Regions from separate parts of the Streptomyces sp. NBC_01334 genome, predicted to be linked through region 3. Evidence: riboswitches for the same ligand, from Rfam matches in the RefSeq annotation. Region 3 holds a riboswitch; each other region holds the start of a gene.
What was found. A riboswitch is a leader RNA that binds a small molecule or an ion and turns the genes downstream of it on or off. The one in region 3 is predicted to bind S-adenosylmethionine.
Positions count from the first base shown of each region.

Region 1: it holds a riboswitch for S-adenosylmethionine, as region 3 does, so the genes downstream of both, OG736_RS13150 (aminotransferase class V-fold PLP-dependent enzyme) here and thrC (threonine synthase) in region 3, are expected to answer to the same signal.
Region 2: it holds a riboswitch for S-adenosylmethionine, as region 3 does, so the genes downstream of both, OG736_RS37110 (amino acid ABC transporter permease) here and thrC (threonine synthase) in region 3, are expected to answer to the same signal.
Region 4: it holds a riboswitch for S-adenosylmethionine, as region 3 does, so the genes downstream of both, OG736_RS40465 (putative leader peptide) here and thrC (threonine synthase) in region 3, are expected to answer to the same signal.

Region 1 covers NZ_CP130718.1:2,888,597-2,890,791, forward strand. The annotation lists gene OG736_RS13150 (aminotransferase class V-fold PLP-dependent enzyme) at 1-856, opposite strand, end outside; SAM riboswitch class IV at 1,037-1,153, opposite strand; gene trpD (anthranilate phosphoribosyltransferase) at 1,233-2,195, opposite strand, start outside.
Region 2 covers NZ_CP130718.1:8,321,946-8,324,140, reverse strand. The annotation lists gene OG736_RS37115 (amino acid ABC transporter ATP-binding protein) at 1-78, opposite strand, end outside; gene OG736_RS37110 (amino acid ABC transporter permease) at 75-1,055, opposite strand; SAM riboswitch class IV at 1,452-1,571, opposite strand; gene OG736_RS37105 (glutathione S-transferase C-terminal domain-containing protein) at 1,638-2,195, opposite strand, start outside.
Region 3 covers NZ_CP130718.1:4,583,903-4,586,097, reverse strand. The annotation lists gene OG736_RS20415 (glucosyl-3-phosphoglycerate synthase) at 1-717, opposite strand, end outside; SAM riboswitch class I at 888-1,053, shown strand; gene thrC (threonine synthase) at 1,072-2,195, shown strand, end outside.
Region 4 covers NZ_CP130718.1:9,096,342-9,098,536, reverse strand. The annotation lists gene OG736_RS40470 (SAM-dependent methyltransferase) at 1-795, shown strand, start outside; SAM riboswitch class IV at 946-1,055, shown strand; gene OG736_RS40465 (putative leader peptide) at 1,075-1,206, shown strand; gene OG736_RS40460 (ABC transporter substrate-binding protein) at 1,412-2,195, shown strand, end outside.

The DNA.
Region 1 (2,195 bases), 1.7 Mb from region 3:
GGGAGCCGGCCTCGTGGCGGGCGGCGCTCTCGTGCCACTCCACGTCCACTCCCCCGTCCTCGCGCCGCGTGACCTTGCGGCTGGCGCCGCCGCCCGCGAGGTACGGGTCGGCCGCCACCAGCCAGTCGGCGCGGCCGGCCAGCACGCCGGAACCGAAGGGCGCGTACAGCTTGTGACCGGAGAAGGCGATCCAGTCGACGTCGAGCTCCTGCACGGAGACCGGGTGGTGCGGGGCCAGCTGGGCCGCGTCCAGGACGATCCGGGCGCCGTGGGCGTGCGCGGCGGCCGCCAGCTCGCGTACCGGCCACAGCTCGCCGGTGACGTTCGAGGCGCCGGTGACGCAGACCAGGGCCGGGCCGTGGGGGTCACGGTCGGCGAGGGCCCGCTCCAGCGTCTCGACGGCCTGGCGCGGGGTGCGCGGGGCGTTCAGGTAGGTGACCCGGGCGTCCTGCCAGGGCAGCAGCGAGGCGTGGTGCTCGGTCTCGAAGACGAAGACCTGGCAGCCGGCCGGGAGGGCCCGAGCCAGCAGGTTGAGGGAGTCCGTCGTCGAGCGGGTGAAGACCAGCTGGTCGTCGGGGCGGCAGTCCAGGAACTCGGCCACCGTCCTGCGGGCGTTCTCGAAGAGGTCCGTGGAGAGCTGCGAGAGGTAGCCGGCGCCCCGGTGGACGCTGCCGTAGTACGGGGCGTAGGCCGCCACGTCGTCCCAGACGCGCTGGAGGGCGGGGGCGCTGGCCGCGTAGTCGAGCGCCGCGTAGGTGACCTCGCCGCCCGTCACGAGCGGGACCGTGACATCCCGGCCGAGAACGGGCAGCGGGGCACAAACGGTACGGGCGGCGGCAGCGGTGGAGACAGACATGGCGAACTCCCGTGAGAGGCAAGGGGGAACCACCGTGCGAGCGGGCATGGCTCGAGCACGGAGGAAGGTGAAAGGGGTGTGCGGAGGCGGGGCTCTACGCCCTATCGCATTCGCTTGCTCACGGAAGGCTCCCTCGAACGACCAGGACCCCTGGCGGTACTCACTCAGAAGAGTGCGAGGGGTCCGCGCTTGCCGTAGACCTCGCTGCCTACGACCTGGTCTTCACCCGGGGCACCCCGCCACGGACGGAGGGTTGCCGGACAGTCGGCCGGGGCCTCATGACTGTCACTCATGACCTGATACAGGAACGTACGTGAAGTGATCGCCGTCCCGCAACCCGTGTCCGGATCGCGGGACGGCCTTCAGCGGTGAGGCGTCACGCCTGGGTGGCGGCGACCCAGCGGTCCAGCGCCCGCTTGGCCGCACCCGAGTCGATCGACTCGGCCGCCTTGTCCATGCCGTCGCGCAGTTGCCCGGCAAGGGTTCCGGAGCCCGGCTCCAGGGCCACCAGCGCCGCCGCCGAGTTCAGCAGCACGGCGTCCCGCACCGGTCCCGTCTCGCCCTCCAGAAGGCGGCGGGCGACCTCCGCGTTGTACGACGGGTCCCCGCCCCGCAGAGCCTCGACCGGGACCAGCTCGAGCCCGACGTCACGCGGGTCGAAGGTCTCCTCGGTGACCTTGCCGTCGCGGACGACCCACACGTGGGACGTGGCGGTCGTGGTCAGCTCGTCGAGACCGTCGTCGCCCCGGAAGACCAGGGAGGAGTTGCCGCGCTCGGCGAAGACGCCCGCGACGACCGGCGCCATCCGCGGGTCCGCGACCCCGACCGCCTGGGCCCGCACCTTGGCGGGGTTGGTCAGCGGGCCGAGCACGTTGAACACCGTGCGGATACCCAACTGGCCGCGCGCGGCGCCCACATGACGCAGCGCCGGGTGGAACTTGATCGCGAAGCAGAAGGTGATCCCGGCCTCCTGGGCCACCTCGGCCACCCGCCGCGGGGTCAGCTCCAGATTGACGCCGAGCTTCTCCAGGACGTCGGAGGCGCCGGACGCGGAGGACGCCGCCCGGTTGCCGTGCTTGACGACCGTGGCGCCCGAGCCGGCCACGACGATCGCCGACATCGTGGAGATGTTGACCGTCTTCGCGCCGTCACCGCCGGTGCCGACGATGTCGACGGTCCGGCCGGGCACCTCGATCAGGTTGGCGTGCTCGTACATCGCCCGGACGAGTCCGTTGATCTCCGCGACGGTCTCGCCCTTGGCCCGCAGCGCCACCACGAACCCGGCGATCTGCGCGTCGGTCGCCTCGCCGCGCATGATCCGGTCCAGCGCCCAGAACGT
Region 2 (2,195 bases), 3.7 Mb from region 3:
CTTGTGCACGTCGTGCACCTCGACGGCGGCGGGCACGATCCCGGCGGTGTCGGCGCTCTGCACGGTCTCGGTGGTCATACGGCGGCCTCCCGGCGGATGCGGGCCCGCAGGTCGGTGAGACCGGTCCGCAGTTTCTGAAGCGGCGTCGGCGGCAGGGAACGCGTGGCGCCCCGGGCGTAGTAGCGCTCGACGTAGAACTGGACGACGGAGACGAGGCTGGTCAGGATCAGGTACCAGACGGTGACGACCAGCAGCAGCGGCACGATGTCGCCGGGATAGGTGGCGCCCATGGTCTGCGCGGTGCCGAACAGGTCGAGCAGCGACACGTAGAAGACCAGCGAGGTGGACTTGACCAGGCCGATCAGCTGGTTGACGTAGTTCGGCGTGATCGACCGCAGGGCCTGCGGGAAGACGATCTTCCAGAACTGGTAGCGCTTGGGCAGGCCGAGGGCGGCGGCCGCCTCGTGCTGGCCCTGGTCGACGGAGAGGATGCCGCCGCGGACCACTTCGGCGGCGTAGGCCGCCTCGTTGAGGCTGAGGCCGACGACGGCGATCACCATGTCGGTGGCCAGCCGGGACTCGTCGAAGCGGAAGAACGCCGGGCCGAAGGGGACCCCCACGCTCAGGGTCTGGTACAGGGCGCTGAAGTTGTAGAGGAAGAGCAGCACCACGATCAGCGGGATGGAGCGCAGCGCCCACACGTAGGTCCAGCTGACCGCGCGCAGCACCGGGCTCTTCGAGAGCCGGGCGAGGGCGAGCAGGATGCCGCCGAGGAGGCCCAGCACCGCGCTGTAGGCGGCCACTTCGAGGGTGATCAGCAGTCCGTCGAGGATGACCGGCCGCAGGAACCAGTAGCCGAAGCGGTCCCACTGGTAGAAGGGGTTGGAGATCAGTCCGTGCGTGAACTGCGCCACCAGGACCAGGGCCACGGCGGTGGCGATCCAGCGGCCGGGCTTGCGCAGCGGCTGGACGCGCTGGGCGGTGAGCTTCTCCGACGGGACGTCGATGGCGGGTGCGGGCTCGGCGAGGGTCACGGCGCCTGGGGGTTCACTCATGAGGGGCTCCGGCGGGAGTGGGACACCCCGGGTCACGGCGGACGTGCGTGGCCGGACGCGCTTCGGCGGGGCGGCGGGAACCGCTCCGCGGGCGCGAACAGGGCATGGCGCACGGATGCGTACAGGAGACCGGGGTGGGGCGGACAACGGCACACCGCTCGGGCGGTGTTCGTCAGGAACGCGGAGGCGGGGCTGCGGTGCGAGGGGTTCGTTCAGCCCCGACAGCGGGCACGGCCCGGTGCGGTACACAGTGCGCTGTTCACGCGCAGGAGATCGACGGCGCGGTTGGCGACGAGGATGTCGAGGTACGGCCGTACGCAGCCCCGGGGGCGACGGGGCGCCGTCCGATGAGCTGCGTACATGTCCGTCTCCATCACTGTTCCGGCCCCTGAGGGGCCCTCGCGCTTACCGATACGTCATTACCGAAACGTCGGTCCGGTCGTCACCTGGGGCACCCCACCGCGGAGCGAGGGTTGCCGGTCAGCTAGCCAGGGCTTGTCGCTGACGCTCATGACCGTTCTGGGCCGTAAGTAAGACAGTTGCCCGAACGAATGTCAACGGCGGTCCGGTGGATGGACCGGGTCAGGGCCGGTTGACCTGCGGTCGGACCGCCGCACCGGCTTCCGCGTGGGTCTCCCAGTCCAGGATCTGGACAGCGGCGCCGGCGGCCTCCAGGCCCTGGCAACGGGCGTGGTGGCGGCGGGCGATGGCGTCCAGGTCGAGGTGGGCGCCGAAGGCCGGACGAGCGGCCAGCCGGCGGGCGTAGGCCCACAGCGCGGGGTGGTCGGCGATGCGGTGCACGGCCCCCGCGTCCAGGTGGTAGCGGTGCACGGTGTCGAGTTGGACCAGGGCGACCCACAACTCGACGTCGGCAGCGGTGATCTGATCGCTGATCAGGTACTCGTGGGCACCGAGCCCTCGCTCCAGCACCCCGAGCGTGGTGAGCAGCGTGTCGAGGGCGGCGGTGCGCTCCGCCTCCTCGGCGTCGGCCGCTCCGGCGCGCTGGGCGGCCTCCTCGATGCCCTGGGCGCACATCCGCTCGACGGCCTCGATCTGGGATACCTGGCCGCACGGGTACAGGGTGGGCCGGCCGCCGCCGAAGTGCCGGGCCAGGTCCCGGGCGATGTCGGGGCCGTGGCT
Region 3 (2,195 bases):
GATGTCGACCTGGGCGAGGGCGTCCAGGCCCACCAGGTGCAGGGCGTCCACCAGCATGCCCAGCTCCACGCCGTAGCCGACGGGGAAGGGCAGCTGCTCCAGCAGACCGCGGCGGGCCGCGTACTCGCCGCCGAGCGGCTGCACGAACCCGGCCAGCTGCGGCCAGTGCATGTTGAGCAGCGGGCGGGCCATCAGCTCGGTGACCCTGCCGCCCTGGCCGGCCGCGCCGCCCAGCGGGCGGTCGTACATGCCCTTGACCAGATCCACCCCGGGGTCGGTGAGCAGCGGGCCGACGATCCCCGAGACGAAGTCCGAGGAGAACTCCCTCAGATCGGCGTCGATGAAACAGACGATGTCCCCGGTGGTGACCAGCAGGGAGCGCCACAGGACCTCGCCCTTGCCGGGCACGGCCGGTATCCGCGGCAGGATGTCGTCCCGGTGGACGACCCGCGCGCCGGCCGCCGCGGCCACCTCGGACGTACGGTCGGTCGATCCCGAGTCGACGACGACGATCTCGTCGACGAGCGGGACCTGGTGCATGAGGTCGTGACGGATGACCGCGACGATGTCACCGACCGTCTCCTCCTCGTTCAGCGCGGGCAGGACGACGGACACCGACTGGTTCGTGGCGCGCTTGGCGGCCAGGATCCGGTGGAGCGGACGATCGGTCACGGACCAGGAGCGGGTGGCCAGCCAGCGCTCAGTTTCTCGAAGCACAGTCTGCGGCTCCTCACTGTCGTGATCACACCGGGTGCACAGGAGGTGACCGTGTGATCCATCTCGCGGTTCGGACGACTATCTCAACTGTCCTGGCCTTCGGTTACAGTCTTGAACAACGCGGATGACCATCGCATGTCCGAGGTCGCCCCCCGTTCACAACTTCATACCGCTCATCCAGAGGGGCAGAGGGATACGGCCCGATGAAGCCCCGGCAACCCTCCAGCCGGTCTCGTAACGATCACTGATCCACGTGGTGATCGCTTCGCGAGGCTCCCGGCTCGGGAAGGTGCCAAATCCGTCTCACGGCGAGATGCGTCGTGAGGAAGATGAGGAGAAAGGGCCTCGCCTCACATGGCTGCGCAGACTGTTGCAAGCACCACCGACTCTACGACGTCCTCTGCTGTCGACCTCGGTCCGGCCGCGGCGTTGACCTGCCGCGAGTGCGGCCACCGCGTGCCCCTCGGCCCGGTCTTCGCCTGCGAGGAGTGTTTCGGCCCGCTCGAGATCGCCTACGACTTCTCCTCCTACGACACGGAGGAGCTCCGCAAGCGCATCGAGGCGGGGCCCGCGAACATCTGGCGCTACGCGCCGCTGCTGCCCGTCCCCGCGGACGTGGCCGACAAGCCCAACATCAACCCCGGTTGGACCAAGCTCGTCCAGGCCGACAACCTCGCCCGTGAACTGGGTGTCGACGCCGGCAAGCTCTTCGTCAAGGACGACTCCGGCAACCCGACGCACTCCTTCAAGGACCGCGTCGTCGCCCAGGCCATCGAGGCCGCCCGCGCGTTCGGCTTCACCACTCTCTCCTGCTCCTCCACGGGCAACCTGGCCGGTGCCGTCGGCGCCGCCGCCGCCCGGGCGGGCTTCCGGTCCTGCGTGTTCATCCCGCACGACCTGGAGCAGGGCAAGGTCGTCATGGCCGCGATCTACGGCGGCGAGCTCGTCGGCATCGAGGGCAACTACGACGACGTCAACCGCTTCTGCTCCGAGCTCATCGGCGACTCGGCGGGCGAGGGCTGGGGCTTCGTCAACGTCAACCTGCGGCCGTACTACGCCGAGGGTTCCAAGACGCTGGCGTACGAGATCTGTGAGCAGCTCGGCTGGCGGCTGCCGGACCAGCTGGTCGTGCCGATCGCCTCCGGCTCCCAGCTCACGAAGATCGACAAGGGCCTCCAGGAGCTGATCAAGCTCGGGCTGGTCGAGGACAAGCCGTACAAGATCTTCGGCGCGCAGGCCGAGGGCTGCTCCCCGGTGTCCGTGGCCTACAAGGCCGGGCACGACGTGGTCCGCCCCCAGAAGCCGAACACCATCGCCAAGTCGCTGGCCATCGGCAACCCCGCGGACGGTCCGTACGTCCTCGACATCGCGCGGCGCACCGGCGGCGCGGTGGAGGACGTGAACGACGAGCAGGTCGTCGACGCGATCAAGCTGCTGGCGCGCACCGAGGGCATCTTCGCGGAGACCGCCGGTGGTGT
Region 4 (2,195 bases), 4.5 Mb from region 3:
CCCGGTTCAGCGGCACCTCAGAAGATCGACACCTCGGTGCCGCACTCGGCCCGTATCTGGAACTACTGGCTGGGCGGGAAGGACAACTACCCCGTCGACGAGCAGGCCGGTGACGCCTACACCGCCGTGTTCCCCGGCATCGTCACCATCGCGCGCAGCAGCCGCGCCTTCCTGCGCCGCAACATCACGTACCTGGTCTCCGAGGCGGGCATACGGCAGTTCCTGGACGTCGGAACCGGCCTGCCTACCGCCGAGAACACCCACGAGGTCGCCCAGCGTCTCGCCCCCGAGACGCGGATCGTCTACGTCGACAACGACCCGCTGGTCCTGGCCCACGCCCGCGCCCTGCTCTACTCCACCGCGGAGGGCGCGACCTCCTACGTCGACGCCGACGTGCTGGACCCGGAGCGCATCCTGGCGAGCGCCGCGGAGACGCTGGACTTCAGCCGTCCCACCGCGCTCATCCTCAGCAACATCCTGGGCCACGTCGCCGACCACGACCAGGCCCGTTCCATCGTCAACAGCCTGATGGCGGCACTGCCGTCCGGCAGCTACCTCTCCGTCAACGACGGTTCGCGGGGCATCGACCCGGTCTTCGAAGAGGCCCAGGACGCCTACAACGAAAGCGGCGCCGTCCCGTACAACCTGCGCTCCGTCGACGAGATCACGGCGTACTTCGACGGCCTGGAGCTCCTGGAGCCCGGAGTCGTCTCGGTCCCCCTCTGGCGCCCGGAGGCCACCTCCCCCGCCCCCGACGTGATCGGCGAACACGGCGGCCTCGCCCGCAAGCCGTAGCGGCCACGCCGCTGCCCTCCCCACCGCACGGGCGGCCGGCGCGCGCTGACGCCGCTCCGCCGCACCCGCCGTCCGGGCCGGTGCGGCGGAGCCGTTCAACTCTCCTACCGATATTGACGGATAATGTCAGTACTCCGTAAGATCGACCCCGGCATTGAGTGTCAGCATCAAGCCCTGGCTAGCTGACCGGCAACCCTCCTCCGCGGTGGGGTGCTCCAGGTGAAAGCCCGGCAGGGTCACCGACCCTGCAAGCGCGTGGCCCCGTTCCAGGGGCCTGAGATGTGGAGGACCAGCGTGCGGCACAGCGGCAACCTGAGTGCCTCGATCGCGACCGCGGAACTGTTCTCCGGTTTCTCGCGCAGGCGCCACATCGACCTGCAGCGCTCCGCCAGCTGTCTGTGTCAGGGCTGATCACGCCCCACCCCGCAGGCTGACCCTCGCACACAGCGCGGTCACGCCGTCGTCGACGTCGCCATCGACCCGGTCGTCGACACCCCCTCCCCCTGAACAGTTCTGAGCAGTGCCGGCCCGTGCGTGGCCGGCACCCTCCGCGCATCGCCATGCCGCGTTCCGCACCGGCATGCGCGCGGTGACCTTGGAGTAGGAGAACCATCCCGTGACAGCGCATCCGGATTCCCGTACCCCCCGGTGGGCGGCGCTCGCCGCACTCGTGACCGGCAGCCTTCTGCTCAGCGCCTGCTCGTCGAGCGGCAGCGGCAGCTCGAGCGGCGAGGGCGGCAGCCCCAAGTCGGGTGGCACCCTGACCTTCGCGGTGGGTTCCGACGCCGGCTGCGTGGATCCGCAGCAGGTGGGCAGCAACGACACCATCTACTCACTGCGTCAGGTCGTGGACTCCCTGACCGACCAGGACCCCAAGACCGGCAAGATCGTGCCGTGGCTCGCGAAGAGCTGGGACGTCAGCGCGGACACCACGACGTTCACGTTCCACCTGAGATCAGGGGTGACCTTCAGCGACGGGACACCGCTCACCGCGCAGGTGGTCAAGGACAACTTCGACGCGGTGCCGAAGCTCGGCGCCCTCGCCACACTCGCCCAGGGGTACCTGAGCGGTGTGGAGAGCACCACCGCCGTGGACCCGCTCACGGTGCGGGTGAAGTTCAAGCAGCCCAACGCGCAGTTCCTCCAGGCCACGGCCACGCACTCGCTGGGGATCGAGTCGTCGGCGAGCGTGCGCAGGAGCCCGCAGGAGAAGTGCAGCAAGGGAGTGGTCGGATCCGGGCCGTTCGTGCTGAACGGCTATGTGCAGAACCAGTCGATCACCCTGGCCAAGCGCGCCAAGTACGCCTGGGGTTCCTCCCTGTGGACCAAGCAGGGCGAGGCCTACCTGGACAAGCTGGTGTTCAAGGTGGTGCCCGAGGCGGGCGTGCGCACCGGCAGCC